DNA from 2 places in the Pristimantibacillus sp. Z349TD_6 genome. Region 2 is predicted to be linked to the other one. Evidence: riboswitches for the same ligand, from Rfam matches in the RefSeq annotation. Region 2 holds a riboswitch; the other holds the start of a gene.
What was found. A riboswitch is a leader RNA that binds a small molecule or an ion and turns the genes downstream of it on or off. The one in region 2 is predicted to bind cyclic di-GMP.
Positions count from the first base shown of each region.

Region 1: it holds a riboswitch for cyclic di-GMP, as region 2 does, so the genes downstream of both, AC0VYE_RS31910 (SpaA isopeptide-forming pilin-related protein) here and AC0VYE_RS02490 (hypothetical protein) in region 2, are expected to answer to the same signal.

Region 1 covers NZ_CM149662.1:7,353,549-7,361,538, reverse strand. The annotation lists gene AC0VYE_RS31925 (stalk domain-containing protein) at 1-1,995, shown strand, start outside; gene AC0VYE_RS31920 (sensor histidine kinase) at 2,072-3,232, shown strand; gene AC0VYE_RS31915 (response regulator) at 3,240-3,968, shown strand; gene AC0VYE_RS31910 (SpaA isopeptide-forming pilin-related protein) at 4,121-5,698, opposite strand; cyclic di-GMP riboswitch class II at 5,730-5,813, opposite strand; gene AC0VYE_RS31905 (glycosyltransferase family 2 protein) at 6,059-6,520, shown strand; gene AC0VYE_RS31900 (ATP-dependent helicase ComFA) at 6,715-7,990, shown strand, end outside.
Region 2 covers NZ_CM149662.1:552,740-560,729, reverse strand. The annotation lists gene AC0VYE_RS02500 (S-layer homology domain-containing protein) at 1-220, shown strand, start outside; gene AC0VYE_RS02495 (copper amine oxidase N-terminal domain-containing protein) at 320-1,279, opposite strand; gene AC0VYE_RS02490 (hypothetical protein) at 1,304-2,038, opposite strand; cyclic di-GMP riboswitch class I at 2,395-2,479, opposite strand; gene galE (UDP-glucose 4-epimerase GalE) at 2,588-3,640, opposite strand; gene AC0VYE_RS02480 (mannose-1-phosphate guanylyltransferase/mannose-6-phosphate isomerase) at 3,753-5,114, opposite strand; gene wzx (O-unit flippase-like protein) at 5,316-6,737, opposite strand; gene AC0VYE_RS02470 (glycosyltransferase family 4 protein) at 6,924-7,973, opposite strand.

The DNA.
Region 1 (7,990 bases), 1.1 Mb from region 2:
TCCACGCCTACCGAAGTATTAGTTCGCAATGGCGTAATTGAGGAGATTTCAATCGATAAAGCAATCGCAGGTCAAGCACCTGCTGATGGATACATACTCCGGTCACATGGCCTTGCTGCTAATTATGTGAAGGAGCATTTACAGGTTGGGCAAGCGATCAATGCGGATTATGCGCTCGTTTCGCAAACGACGGGAGCGAAGGTTGATCCGAACTCTTTTGAAATGATGGCTGGCGGTCATACATTGTTAGTCAATGCGGGTGCAGTAGCTCCATTCTCACGCGATATTACAGGAGTAAGCGGCTCTTCCTATACATCTCGTTCAGCGGTTGGTTATTCACAGGATGGCACTAAAGTATATCTCATCACGAGTGAGCGCAGCGGCGGGAATACGGGTGTAAACTTGAAGGAGCTTCAGCAAATTATGCTGCAGCTAGGCGTATATAAAGGCGTCAATCTGGATGGCGGCGGTTCTACAACGATGATCGAGCGTCCACTGGGAACAAATGATTTGAAGCTATCGCATCCTACGCAATATGGCACCACCCAAAGAAGTGTTGCAAACGGCATAGGCGTATTCACAACTGCTCCAGCAGGTTCGTTGAAAGGCATTTCTGTGAGCGGCGCTAATGTTATGTTTATCGGTCAAAAATCGTCGTATTCATTAAAAGGCTATGACACGTACTATAACCCGTTTGAAGTAGACAATTCATCTGCCGTATGGAGTACCGAGAAAGCCATTGGCACGTTCAAAGGCAATGAATTTACTGCCACAAAGGCGGGTAAAACGAATCTCACTGTGAAATCAGGAGCGATCTCTACCAAACAAGAAATTGAAGTGATTGGACAGGATCAAATTGCATCGCTCTCCATTGATACGAATGCAGGTGTGCTGGCAAAAGGAGCAACGATTTCTGTTCCGCTTACTGTAAAGCTGAAAAACGGAAATTCATATAAGCTTAGCGCTGACTCCGTGAAGTGGGAGTTTGTTGGATTTACCGCATCGAGAAACGGCGATAACCTAACTGTGCAGTCGGTTAACGCAGGTACAAGCACAGGTTATGCCATTGCTCGTTATGATGGTTTTCCGACAATGATTCCATTCACACAAGGGGAAGCAGTAAGCACCTTTGAGGATTTCGAAAAATCGACCTACCCCATTACATCACAGGTCACGCCTGCGACAACAACAGGAAGCGTAAGCTTGGTATCCGATTTCCAAGGACAAGCTTCTTCGAAAGCATTAAAGCTGGATTATGATTTCACAAACGGCACAGGAACTAAAGCATCGTATGTAGTATTTAATACAAACGGTCGTGCGATTGAGGGTTCACCTACTTCCATGACGGTTGATCTTTATGGCGATAACAGCTTGAACTGGGTGCGCGCAGAGTTCATTGATGCGGATGGCAAAGCACATCTTATCGATCTTGCAAAACAGCTTGATTGGAGCGGCTGGAAGAATGTGAAGATGAATTTATCCTCTGTAGGGATGAAATTCCCTGTTAAACTAAAAAGAATTTACGTTGTGACGATCGCCGAAGGGCAGGATGAGCGTTCTGCAACAGGTTCTATTGGACTAGATAATATGAAGCTGCAATATCCGCCTTCCGTAACGGTTGATTCACAAACTAAGGTCGTTATGACTGTAGGCAAATCTGCTGCGACGGTTAATGGAAAAGCGATTACACTTGATTCAGCACCAATCGTTTTGAATGGAACGACATTTGTACCTGTCCGGTTCGTATCCGATGCCATGGGAGCGAAGCTGTTATTTGACGGGAAAACGGGTCAAGTCACCGTTCTTCGCGGCAATAAGCTGATGGAAATGACACTCGGCAAAAAGGATCTTATTTTAAATGGCGCTCTGCAATCGTCAGATATTACGCCTATCGTTCGTAATAATCGGACGCTCATTCCGGTCCGTTTATTTTCAGAGAAACTAGGCCTAAAGGTCGGGTATGACGGGAAAGCGAAAAAGATTACCATCGATTAACGATGGACGAAATATATCCAATCTGTGGTATGATAGAGTAGATTAACCTTTAATATAGAAAGGTTGCCGATCTACAGTGGACCACCTTACAGTCGATATAAATCGAGTCATTAAAAACGCAATCGAAGTGATGGAAGACAGCAAATACCAGATTTATGAAATATGTGAATCCGCGCGCACGGAGCTAGAATCACTCGAGCAGGAGCTTGAAATTGTCCTTCAAGAAACGGTGAAGACAATTGACAAAGTTGACCAGCTGGAGCAAGACTATCGCCGTGCGCGTATAAGGCTGACAGAAGTGAGCCGGGATTTCGTGCGATACAAGGAAGATGACATTAAGTCTGCCTATGAGAAGGCTACACAAATCCAGCTGGATTTGATGGTGTACCGCGAGAAGGAATCCTACTTGAAAGCACGTCGAGATGATTTGCAAAAACGTGTTCGAAATGTAGAAAATTCCATCGAGCGTGCTGAAACGATTGCTTCGCAAATAAATGTCGTACTTGAATATTTATCGGGTGATCTTAATCAGGTTACTCGTATTCTTGAGTCTGCCAAAACCAGGCAGCTGCTGGGATTGAAAATTATTTTGGCGCAAGAGGAAGAGCGTAAACGGATCGCCAGGGAAATCCATGATGGTCCCGCGCAATCACTCGCAAATATCGTTCTTCGAACAGAAATTGCAGAACGTATGCTAATCAAGCAGGAATTTGTGATGGTGCAGGAAGAATTAGTAGATTTAAAAGGACAAGTGCGCTCCGGCCTTGAGGAAATTCGCAAAATTATATTTAATTTGCGCCCGATGGCGTTGGATGATTTGGGGCTTGTGCCGACTCTTCGAAAATTCACTCAGGATTTTGAAGAGAAAACAAAAATACATACCATATTCGAGCTTATAGGTAAAGAAACTCGGATGCCCTCTGCAATGGAAGCGGCGATATACCGCTTAGTTCAGGAAGCTTTTACCAATGCACTAAAACATGCGAGCGCTTCACATGTAATGCTCGAGATTAACTATCAGCCACAGCATATTTCACTCGTAATTCAAGACAACGGCGTTGGATTTAACAGCGATTTAATCGAGCAGGATGCTACTCGAAACGCACATTTTGGATTGGTAGGGATGAGAGAACGCATTGAGCTAATAGAGGGAAGGATGGATATAGACTCAAATCCCGGTAGAGGGACGAAAATTATAATAGATATACCTACTACTGCCGAATCTAGAAAGGAGTAAGATGATGATGATCCAAAGAGCTGCAAGCAATGTGAATACAATCAAAATTTTACTTGCGGATGACCACCAGCTGTTTCGTGAAGGACTTAAGCGGATTCTAAATATGGAAGACGATCTTGAAGTTATCGGCGAATGTGGTGACGGCATTCAAGTTTTAGAGTTTTGCAATCATACCATACCTGAAATTGTCCTGATGGATATTAATATGCCTATAGAGAACGGTGTCGTGACGACTGAACGATTAAAAAGTATGTTTCCTGATGTTAAGGTTATCATTTTATCTATCCACGACGATGAGAGCTATGTATTCGAGACCCTTCGTAAAGGGGCTACGGGTTACCTTCTGAAGGATATGGAGGCAGAATCGCTAATTAACGCCATTCGTTCCGTTGTCCAAGGTCATGCCTATATCCATCCTAAAGTGACAGGCAAGCTCATTAACCAGCTTCGCCGTATGACGTATTTGGATGAGATGGGAATTGTCTCAGGTGCTGCAGCTGCTCAGGAACCGGGAGTTAAGTTCGTTGCTGGCGATGAAAGCCCATTAACACGCCGTGAGGCAGAGGTGTTAAGGCTTATGGCAGAGGGCAAGAGCAATAAGCTCATTGGAGAGTTTTTATTCATTAGCGAAAAGACGGTTAAAAACCATGTGAGCAGCATTTTGCAAAAGATGGAAGTTGATGACCGTACGCAAGCTGTTATCCAATCGATCAAATATGGATGGGTTACACTGTAGCAGCCTTTTTGATCATTACTTACATATCGAGCAAAATCCCGTATCGGTTGATGCGGGTTTTTTTTGTTTGCAAATAATGTTGTGGAAAAGAAAAACACTCCTAAGCTATATAAGAACAGCCTAAGAGTGCGTTTTGGAACATATCATCTTAATTATTTTCTTTGTTTTTGTTTGCGAAGAGTAATGAATCCCGCTGAAAGGGCAAATGCCCCGATGAGATAATAAGGAACCGGACTGCTTTCGCCTGTTTTTGGCAGAGTAGCAAGCGGGACTTGATCTTCATCTACAGCAACAACAGGATCGATTGGCGGCTCGCCTTCTCCACCTTCAGTAACTCCTCCAACAGGTGGATCTTCATCATCAATTTCAACAATAGGTGTTGCTTCAGGTGATGATGTAGGTGTTGTCGTTACTGTAGTTGTTGCAGTAGGCGTGTTGTTAGGCGTGCTCACAGGTGTGGAAGGTGGTGTATTGTTAGGTGTGCTCTCAGGTGTTGGAGTTGGTGTAGCTGTAGGCGTGCTCTCAGGTGTAGGAGATGGTGTAGCTGTAGGTGTGCTCTCAGGTGTAGGAGTTGGTGTAGTTGTAGGTGTGCTCTCAGGTGTAGGAGTTGGTGTAGCAGTAGGTGTAGTCTCAGGTGTAGGAGTTGGTGTCGATGACGGTGTTGGAGTAGGCGTAGAGCAGGTTTCGCCTGCGTTCACAAGTGAAAGCTCTTTCTCCTTGCCCCAATGGATCTTCAGCGTATTAGGTACAGCTTGTGGATCAGTTGGGTTGACGAGCTCCGTATTCGTTGAAAAGCTTACGGAACCTTTTCCAGGTATTACGCCATTTCCTGTTTGAGTGGAATTTGGAATTTCCCATGAATAAGAAACCTCAATGTTACTCTCATTGGTTACTTTCCAAGCTCTTGTTTTATTCGGGTCGGCGGAGCAGGCCGTTTCAAGTTTGAGCTTAGCCGTATTAATAACTGCTTTTTGCACAGATTTATCTGTGGTTACTACGATCTGCTGGGTAGCCACTAAATCGGTGGTAAAGCCATCTAAGGTTAATTCTTTTAATGTATAGGTGCCGATAGGCAATTCGTTGAATTGCAAAATACCGTCACTATTGGTAACGCCGCTTTTGACTAATTTATCGTCTTTCCAAAGCTCGAAGGTAATGCCTGCATGAGGAGCGCCCTCGACATCATTTAAATGTTTGTTGATGATGATACTACCCGTGCAGCTGTTCGAAAGCTTTAGATTCCATGCTAAAATTTTGTCACCATGAGCGCCGGGACCCAATGTCTTAATTAAATCTCCGCTATAGATATCTAATTGATAAGGCAAGCATCGTGGAATGTTAATCGAAACGGAGTAAGTACCTGCTTTGGGATATATAATAGACTGTCCCTCAAAAAATGTTTGCTTGTTGTATGGAATGGTTGTATCGCCGGGTCCAGGTGCCCAGTCAGCAGGGCCTTCATAGCCGGAGAAGCTGACTCTAACACAATCTTTTAACGTCTGGAACGTAGCGGTAGCTGTTCCGTTATTATTGACTACGATATTGGAATGCGTGGCAATGACATCCTTGCGATCCGATGAGTACTGTGGACAGCTATTCTCATCTACGAGTGCTGCAGCATTCGTACCTTGATTGCTATCACCTTCCGCCATGGCAAGGGAACTAAGCGACAATGAATAAATTAATAACAGAGCCAGGGCTAAACTGATTTTTTTCCTAAAATAACGCATCTTTCACTCTCCTCTTAGATACGTAGTGGGGTTCCAAGAGGGCCGGTTACACTACTAGCTCCATATAATCCAAGTGTCCAATTGTAGATTATACTTCATCGCTTCCCTAGTTATTTTGATTGTGAAAATCCACTCTCCCTTTCTATATGCGTGCACCGGTTATATATGCATGCTTTCATATTAAAATGATAACATGTATTGGAAATTGCTCAAGGGTGTTTCTTTGTCAGAAAATGACTAATAATCATCATAAAGCAGGATATATTTTTGGCATAACACACATTTTGTCACCTTGTCCCTTGATTGCGGAACCAGTGGGCTCTTCATGGCATATAGTGTCACAAAGAGGAGGTGGCCGCCATGTTTGAACTTCTACTTCTTGTTATTGGCTGTTATGCTTTGGCTGCATTGTCGGTGCATCTGGCGTATCGAATTTGGCGAGGGCGCCAGCAATCCAGCAAGCATTATGTGCTCGTTGCTGACGTTCAGCAAAACAATATGGAATGGTATGTACGTTCGCTGTTTTCTTTCTCTCGGCGAATGGGGAAAAACGTTCGTTTGACGATCGTAGATCAAGGGGTTACAGAGGAGACACTGGCTATTGTTGAACGATTAGCTAGAAAGGGCGATGAGGTCAGGATTCACTCTAATGGATCTAATCCGTTGTCTGAAAGCGAAGGCAGTAAGCGTTCTCAAACAGAGGGTGTGGATGGAACTCAGCTGCTATGGCTGCTCCAGGCAGAAGGAGTTGTGTCGCTTTCCGATCATGCGGTGCTAATTGATTTGCAAAATCCGACAGATTTGTCGAAAATGCCATTTTAGTATATACTCTACGGTAATGAAATAGTCGGAGTGAAGCACACTCAATAACGCAAATGCGTTGTTGGGTGTGCTTTTTTTTGTTTACAGTGCTTGCAAACATCATTCTCCTTTTGTCAGGGAAGGGAGAGGCCATAGTTAACATAACAGATGAATTATGAAGTCAGTTCTATAAAGTGTCGAGGGAGCGAATAGAGATGAAGGCACAATTGTATGTTGTGAAAGTGAAAGACTGCTGGCAGGCTCGACTGACCATCAAGGCAATGGTGGATAAATACTTCTGGATGCATGGAACATTTGGTAAAGCGGGATTCTTGAACAACGAGATCGCAGAGGAGGGATGGCTGCTAAAAGAAGAACTGCCGCTCGGGGATGCGTGCGTTGCAGTGGAGCTTTGGGATGCGGCTATGAAACGTGGCAGCGGCGGCAGAAACGGTGCGAGTAAAAGTTTGAATGAAGGAGGACGGAATGCTGATTATGAGGCGATTGAGCTGTTGGCGGCATGTGCGGAGGAAGCAATAGCTGATGGGGCGAGTGGAGATGCAGCAGCTGGCGGGTTGAATAGTAGTAATCAGAAATCTAGTGAGTTGGAGAGAAATTATCGGAAACACAGTGGAGGAGTAGAGCAAGCAGTTCATAATGGTAAGATTAGTTTCGGGAGTCGTTGGCGTTTTTTGGGTAATCGAGGGAAGCGGAAAGGAGCGTTGGCGATAGAGAGGCTTTTTGGTTTAGTGGAGAGGTGGGAGAAGGTAGGGGGCGTTGTCGTTGGGGAAATCGGAGGAGCAGCGCTTGCGAATAATGGTGAAAAGCATAGCAGCGCTAAGCGTGTGGGTGGCGAGGGAGCGCGAGTTTATAGCGCTGCAGAGCTGGGAGAGATCGCGGCAGGAGCGAAGCTTGCCGCGGGTATGCTGCAGGGACGTGCGCTTTTGCGAAGCGAGGCGCACGCCCTGTTGTCTAGCGCAAGCTGTCCCGGTGCCGCGTCAAGCTGGAGAGAATTGCTCCAGCTTGCTTCGCTGCTCGGGCAGGTGCGCCTGAGTGGATCAATCGCCGCCGTGGGTGGCGGGCGATTGGACGCTTTAGGGCGCCGCAGGCGCGAGCGCAGCTGTTTGCGCTGCGGGAGCGGCGAGGCGCAAATGCACCGCACGGCATGTGCAGCGTGCGGGAGGCACTGCGCCTATTGCATGGCGTGCATTGGGATGGGGCGAAGCCGGGAATGTGAGCTGCTCATTACGGGGCAGCGCGCGGGGTTGAATTGGACAGAGACGACGGTTCGCGGCTCTGGTAAGGGGTTGAGGCAGCTGACGTATGAACAGCGGCTTGGTAAATGGGGGCTTAGCCCTGCGCAGACAGCTGCAGCAGCCAAGGCACTGCAGTTTGTGGAAGAGCCGCCGATAGACACGGCATTGTCAAAGCTGGACAAGCAGCGCCAGATGAGAGAGTTTCTGCTTTGGGCTGTAACAGGGGCTGGCAAGA
Region 2 (7,990 bases):
TACAATTTTCAACAGCAAGAAACTAACTAGCACAAGCACTGAACAGCTTAAAGGCTTCAAGGACAGCTCATCTATTGCCAGCTGGGCAAAAGATGGCGTTGCACTTCTTATGCAGCAGAAGCTAGTAACAGGCTACCAAGACGGTACTTATAAGCCGAACCAAACCACGACCAAAGCGGAAGCGGCAGCACTTATCTACCGCATTTACACGGGTCAATAACACAAACTAAAGAGGCAGTAGAGAAGTCAATTAGACTTCGCTACTGCCTCTTTTCTGTTCTTTTAGGCTAATTAAAACTATATCCGTATAGAAGCAATGCTACATCAAACCCTCTGCAATAGCTCTTCCTGCTTCAAGCTCTTTGTTAAAGGCTTCTCTGTAGGAAGCAAGAACGTCTGTGCTATACCCATTCGTCGTCAACTTAGCTTTCGTATCTGTCATGATAACTTCAAATTTTGCAGAGCAATTGTCTACTTCTTGAAGTCCTTTAGCTTTAAGCTGAGCTTGAACCGTCTTATCCGTTGCCGCTACATACTGCAATCCAATATCCATAAGAGTTACCTTGCAGCTTTCTTTCAGCGCAGCGAGCTTGTTCTCTGCTTCTGCCGTAATTTGCTCATACGTCGGTTTAACTGGTACGCCACCACCGCCGGCATTACCCGTACCGCCTGTACCACCAGAGCCTCCAGTTCCGCCACCCGTGCCTGGAAGGACTACTCCGCCGCCACCTTGCTCAGCTCGATATGCCTCTGACTCACCGCTAACTGTTTTCGTCACCGGATCGTAGCTAATCTGAGTGCCTACCGATTCTGACAAGAAACGAATGGGCACATAGATCGAGCCTTTATAGGCATAGAGGGATTGACCAGCCGGCAATGCCTTCGTCTTTCCATTAAACACAAGAGTTGCTTTCACTGGCTGTATCGCAATCGTAACGCTCGTTTGTGGCTTCTGGCTGCCCGTAGCGGCACTTTGCAATTGTTTCTTCAGAGCCGCAAGCTCTTTCTCTGTTGGCTCGGAGATTGTCGCTTTAGCCCCATCCCAATTTACTGTTTTTAGTAGCGCGTAAGAAATATAACGAATCGGTACATATGTACTTCCTTGATGAATAAATGAATATTGTCCATCGGGCAGTTTAAGCGCTTGTCCATCAAATTGCAGCTTAATGGGCTGTGTCTTTGTCTTAATCGTTTCGGTTGCTGCGGATGCAGCGGTTGCAAGTACGGATGACAACATCATTACAACCAGAAAAATAGATAGAATACGTGACTTTTTCATAGAGCCTCCTCAGAATAGTAAAGCTTACTTGTTTAGCGAGTTTGCAATTACTGCAAGCGCATTGGCTCTAGCACCAGCCTTCGCACTCTCGTATTGCGCGCTCCAATCCGGAAAGCTTTGCTCACCTAGATCGGCTGCTTTATACTCGCTCTTGGCATTGCTTATTAATTGATTGAACCTGGCATCACAATCGGCTTCCGCAGAAAATACCTTATTCAGATATTTACTTTGAATAGTAGCAAGCGTAGCTTCTTCATCTCCGCTAAGCTCTTTCGCAATTTGCTTAACCAAGCTATTGCTAGTTGCTTGACACGAAGATTTCAGCTTTTCCAGCTTTGCTGTAACCGATGCATCAATCTCTTTTTTCTTCTGGGACTTATTTTCGGAGTTTGTAGATCCCTTATCCGGCTTTTGTCCCTTGTCTACATTATTAGACGCTTCATCTGGCAGCAAAGTTGCGCTCGGACTAGGTTTAAGGACTTCATCTGGCTGCGTCGTTGGAACTAGATCAGGCTCTTGTGATGGAGTAGCATCAGGTTCTGAAGCCTGATCTGTCTGATTAGTAGATTGTTCATTGGGCTGCTCCGTAATCTTCGGCGACTCTTGTCCTGCATTACTATCTGCAGCTTCTTCAAGACGCCCATTCAGTTCATCTACCTGATTTAACTTCGAATAGAGACTCATGCTTCCATAAATGACAATACCGATAACAACGAGAGCACCTGCGATAATCATTAGTGTTTTGTTCGTTTTTTTCATTGTTTTGGTTTCATATGAGCCACTAAAGAAGCAATGATTGCATATGAATCTCCTTTTTAGAATTTAAAATAAAAAAGCTGACGCTTCATAGTGACGGGGCGTCAGCTTGCGGATATAGCGTTTTCAGACCTTGTTAATGACACGCTACGTGCTTATTCATGAGACAGCCGCTAGTTTATTTTTGTGATAAACAATCCTCAAATAAATCTCCATGCGCTTTTTCTCATCTAAGCAATCTTTTCATAGCAATTCATTGAATCCCATACAGAGCTGATGCCATTCACGTACAACGTTTGCGCGCATGAACATAATAATAACCTCCATGTTTCCACATAAACCACGCGGGAGGCACGATATTCGGTAGCTGGCTGGCAGTCTTTTAAAAGATAAGCCCCTATAGCTTTGCGTCACCACTTTTCAATGGTTTTGCCTTTATCGTGTGGTTATGCGGTTGTTTTGTTTAATGGTATGGTAACAAAATTGTTGAAGGGTGTATAGGGTTTATCACAATTATCTAGTCTTACTAATACCATTAAATGCAATATTATTTTAGCCTAAGATACTTTGTCCAATATTCGCATTATCTTCAGTATCCTCATAGCCATTTGGGTTATTTAGCTGCCAACGCCAAGCATCGGCACACATTTCTTCAATTCCTCTCTCTGCAACCCAACCTAATTCACGCTTAGCTTTTGTAGGGTCAGCATAACACTCTGCTACGTCACCGGGTCTTCTATCAACTATAGAATAGGGAATACTCCTACCAGATACTTTTTCAAACGCATGAACCATTTCCAGCACACTATAACCTTTGCCAGTGCCAAAATTATATGCTTCTATACCAGATTTGGACATTACTTTATCAATCGCCTTCAAATGTCCTATCGCTAGATCCACAACATGGATATAATCCCTAACCCCTGTACCATCAATTGTAGAGTAGTCGTCTCCAAAAATACGAAGTTGTTCCAATTTCCCTACCGCTACCTGTGTAATATATGGTGTTAAATTATTTGGAATATCTCTCGGATTCTCCCCAATTTGACCACTTACATGCGCACCTACAGGATTGAAATATCGTAGTAATGAGATACCCCAACTATTGTCTGAAACATAAAGATCCCGCAGTATCTCTTCAATTATCCATTTTGTACGTCCGTATGGATTAGTCGCTCCCAAAGGAAAATCCTCAGATATTGCTCCAGATGCGGTAGGAGAATATACCGTAGCAGAAGAGCTAAATACCATTTTCTTGACATTAAATTTCTGCATAACCTGACAAAGATTAAGTGTTCCCATAATATTATTCTGATAATAACTGAGTGGCACCTCAACTGATTCACCAACTGCTTTGTATCCAGCAAAATGGATAACTACATCAATCCTATTTTCTAAAAAAACAGTTTCTAAACCCTTTATATCTAATAAATCAGTATTATAAAATTTTATATTTACTCCTGTGAGTTTTTGCATTTGATGCACGGTTACAATACTACTATTAGCCAAATTATCTAATATAATTACATCATAGCCTTCATTTAATAATTCCACACAGGTATGGCTACCAATATATCCGGTTCCTCCAGTTACAAGTATTGTCACCGACTCACTCCTTTTCTCAAATACAATTTTTTATGTGATTTTGTAGATGATTCTATAAAATGTATTCAAATGGTTATTTATTCTCTGAGCTCAATCATTATTTTATATCATCCTAATCAAATCTTACAATATCGTCTTCCTCAAGATAGTCACCCATTTGAACCTCAATGATTTCAAGCGGCAATTTCCCTGGATTCTCCAGACGATGCTTTTGTCCAGCCTTCATAAATATACCCTCTCCAACTCGTACAAATTTTACATCTTTATCGATAGTTACTTTTGCCATCCCATTTACCACAATCCAGTGTTCACTTCTATGATGATGTAATTGATAACTTAACCCTTTCCCTTGATTAACAGTGATTTTCTTAATTTTATAAGAACCTTTTTCTTCCTCCAAAACTTTATAGTGACCCCAGGGACGATAATCCTCGACATGATAATTAGTCCTTATATCTCTTCTCGCTTTTAAAATCTCTACAATTTCTTTTACTTTTTGAGACTGTTCTTTTTTGCAAATAAGTAGTGCATCTCTATTATCTATAATAATTAAATCTTCAATACCAACTGTAGCGACTAATTTCCCGACTTCTGAATACACAATATTATTAACTGAATCTAGCAGAATGTTGTTACTATTGGAAATATTATTTGCTTCATCTTTATCAAAAACTTCGTAAAATGAATCAAAACTTCCAAGATCATTCCAACCTATATCTGCAGGTACTACAGTAACTTTTGAGCTCTTCTCTATAATTCCATAGTCCATAGAGATATTCGTATTGATTTTTGAAAAAGCTTCTTTTAGATTTAAACTCGATTCAAAAGCTTCATATATCTCTGGTACCAGTACATTCACTTCATCCATAAAAACCTTAGTGTTGAACATAAATATCCCACTATTCCAGTAGTACCCAGATCTAATATACTCTAATGCCGTAACATGATCAGGTTTTTCTTTAAACTCATTAACGACAAATCCATTACCTTTTTTATCTCCAGGAGAAATATAACCAAATCCTATATTAGGTCCCTCAGGTTGAATCCCAAAAGTAATTAATGAATCTTTCATTAACTCTTCTGAAGCCGTAACTAATTTAATAAAATCTTCAGTTTTGTTAATCATATGATCGGATGGAAAGACTACTACCGAGTCATTTCCCTTTATTGCTATTTCATGTACGCCGGCATAAATCGCTGGTAACGTATTTTTCGCTTCAGGTTCAACTAAAATATTTTTCTCATTATAGTCATAACCCAACTCCTCAACTTCACCCATGACTAAGTATTTATAATATTTATTAGTTACAACATAAATATTGTCTATATCTGTTAACAATAAACTTCTATTAAATGCATCTTGAAACAATGAAGGTTCATCAACTTGTAGTTTTACAAATTGTTTCGGAAATCGTTCTCTACTAAGAGGCCATAACCTCGTGCCACTTCCACCGGCTAAAATTATTACTTTCATTTTATTACCCCTAATTATTATATTGTATTCACTTAATTCGAATATCTATTAACATATCTCTATATAAATTCTATCAGTGTGCATTTGCGCATTTTGTTAATCCGCCAAATTAACACAATATACTTCACCGTCTCAAATACCAATGTTTTCATTGGATATTTATCTGCATTTATTTCAACTCTCGTTTTCTCGTTTAATCATTTATACACTTCTATTTTTTTGAGTTCTTATACCTTTTAATTTACTTATTTCTTTTAAGCCTAAACGGAACATCCCAAAAGGGTGTGTATTTAATGACTTCATTACCTTAAAAGGCCACATCCAATTATTATATACAACTTGAACGAAGATCTGAGCAGCGATCAATCCCCAAATCCCCATGCTTGTTGTTCTCATTAAGATATATGCTATTAATATGCCAGAAAAGCTCGAAATAAAAAATGCCTTCATGTAGGGTACATTGTTCGTATTAGATATATAAGATGCATAATAAGAATGATGAATAAACAAAAATTCATATATTGAAATTCCCAACAAAATAGTAACGCTAAGATTTATGTCAGGTTTAACCCATTCAATTATTGGTTTTCCAATAAATATTAAAAGAACTACTCCAATCCAAAAGACTATGCAAAAAACAGTCATTGCAACTGACATGAGTTCTCTCGATCTTGCAACATTTTTATTAATATGTGCTGCTTGCAATGATGGCTGATATGTAGTGTATAGAGCACCTGATATAGTTGATATTGCCGATATTAACTGTACAGATATCGAATAAATTCCTGTTAATGTTAAACTTAAGTAGAAGGAACAAATTACAATACTTGCTTGTGTAGAAAGGTATCTGGATAATGAAACTAATCCGTCACGCCAAGCATTATGCCATATTAATGTAAATGTCTTTTTAATATCACCAAAAACTACAACTTCATTGTCATCTTTCAGGCGTTCACCAATGTTTTCATATTTGTAGAACGATCTCTTCGATATAAGTCTAAAAAGAACTCCGTACGCCAAATATGCTAAAGCAACAGCAATAAGTTCAAATCCTAGAAATAGAAATACAATAGATATAATTATTTGAAATGTTCTAGCCAATACCGTCGCAATATTTATTTGTAATATCGCACCTACACCCCGCAAGAAAGTAGTGTAGTATCCATAGTAAAGATTCATAAAGACTGCTATACAGTAAATAATCCAAGCAAGCATATAAGAATGCCCATTTATCCCACTTGAAATATGAATTATATAAAATGTTCCTATTGTTAGTAATATAGATATCGCTGTTATAGAAATAATTAAATAAATTACTTTGCAGGTAGAAATAACCTTTTTTAATAGATTAATATTAGGCTCACTATTTTCAACAAACATAACATCCGTTTTATTTAATTCCGATGCTCCGCTCCAGCAATAAGCAACATTTCTTGCAAGTGTTGGATTGAAGCCAAAGTCAAACAAGGCTACAACTCCTCCAATACTTAAAAACACATACCATAAACCTAAAATCTCGCCATCCAAAAAATATAGCATAAATGGTAACAGCAAAAAGTTGCTACCTAGAGACATAAATGTTCCAATGTAATTCCATATGATATCTCGTTTAGTTACTTTCATTTTCTATTCAGTCCAGTCCTCTTTTTCTTTTTGAGATTCTAGTAATGAGGGCTTCTTTATCAAAAAAAATCCAGCACAAATTAAGGTTAGATAAAAATGAAACGATTATAAAAAAAAAAGTTACTTCCATTAATACTAGCTTACATAACTAAATCATGTCGCATCTATACTTTGAAAATTGAGTTATTAGTTCAATTCTACTAACATTCTTTTAATTTTTTCAAAAATGACTGAGTTACTATGAGAATATTTAAAAGTATTGAACTGATTTCTCATCATCTGTCTATGACTAGCAGCTCTTAAAATAATATTTGGAATTTCATTTGCGTTATTAAAATAATAACAAATATGCGGATATTGTTTGGCATATTCTCTTATTAATGGAATATTAGAAGAGATTATAATTTTATTTTGAGATAAAGCATCAACAATAAAACCACTGGTTCTAAACTTATACTTTAAACTAAAAGGTACTAGAACATATGTGCACTGATTAATATATTTTTCATATTCATTTTTATCTAAATATTCATTAACTACATTCACCCCCCCTTTTTTGTATTCCTTTTTAGATTTGAGTACAATACTAATATTGCTATTTGAAAATAATTTATTCTCATTTTCCTCATTAACGATATCAGCTATTATTGCTTCGTCATTACTGTTACTTAAACCAATACATAAATTCGGATCTATATAATTGTTATTTATTTCTTCCTTGCAGTTTAAAGGATGAGGTATTACAAAAACACGGTTATGATCGACCCCTATCTCATTAATAAGATATTCTCTGATAAACTCTTCGAATACAATATGATAAACTTTATTTTTATATCTGTTAAAAAAAAACTTTTTCACTTTATTAATTAACTCATCTGTATTGTTATGATGTACTATAAACACACGTTTGTTTTTAATTAATGTTCTTCCAAGAGCAAAAGTAATAGTTTCAAATGTATTTATCCAAACATAATCATATTCCTTCATTTTTATTTTTTTATTCACATTTAACATATTTTTAAATGCAAATATACGGCTCGAAAATTTATTTTTTTTCGGTATTAACTTTTCCACTTCCTGAATTGATATACCATTAATTTCATTTAAACTCTTATCAAAATAATCTTTAGTTGTCATGACAGTAACATCAGATATTTGAGCCAGAATTGAAATTAGTTTCTGATTCAGGTCTTTATGTCCTCTTGGAAAGAGATAATCCACCACTGCTCCTCGCATTTATGTAACCTCTCTTT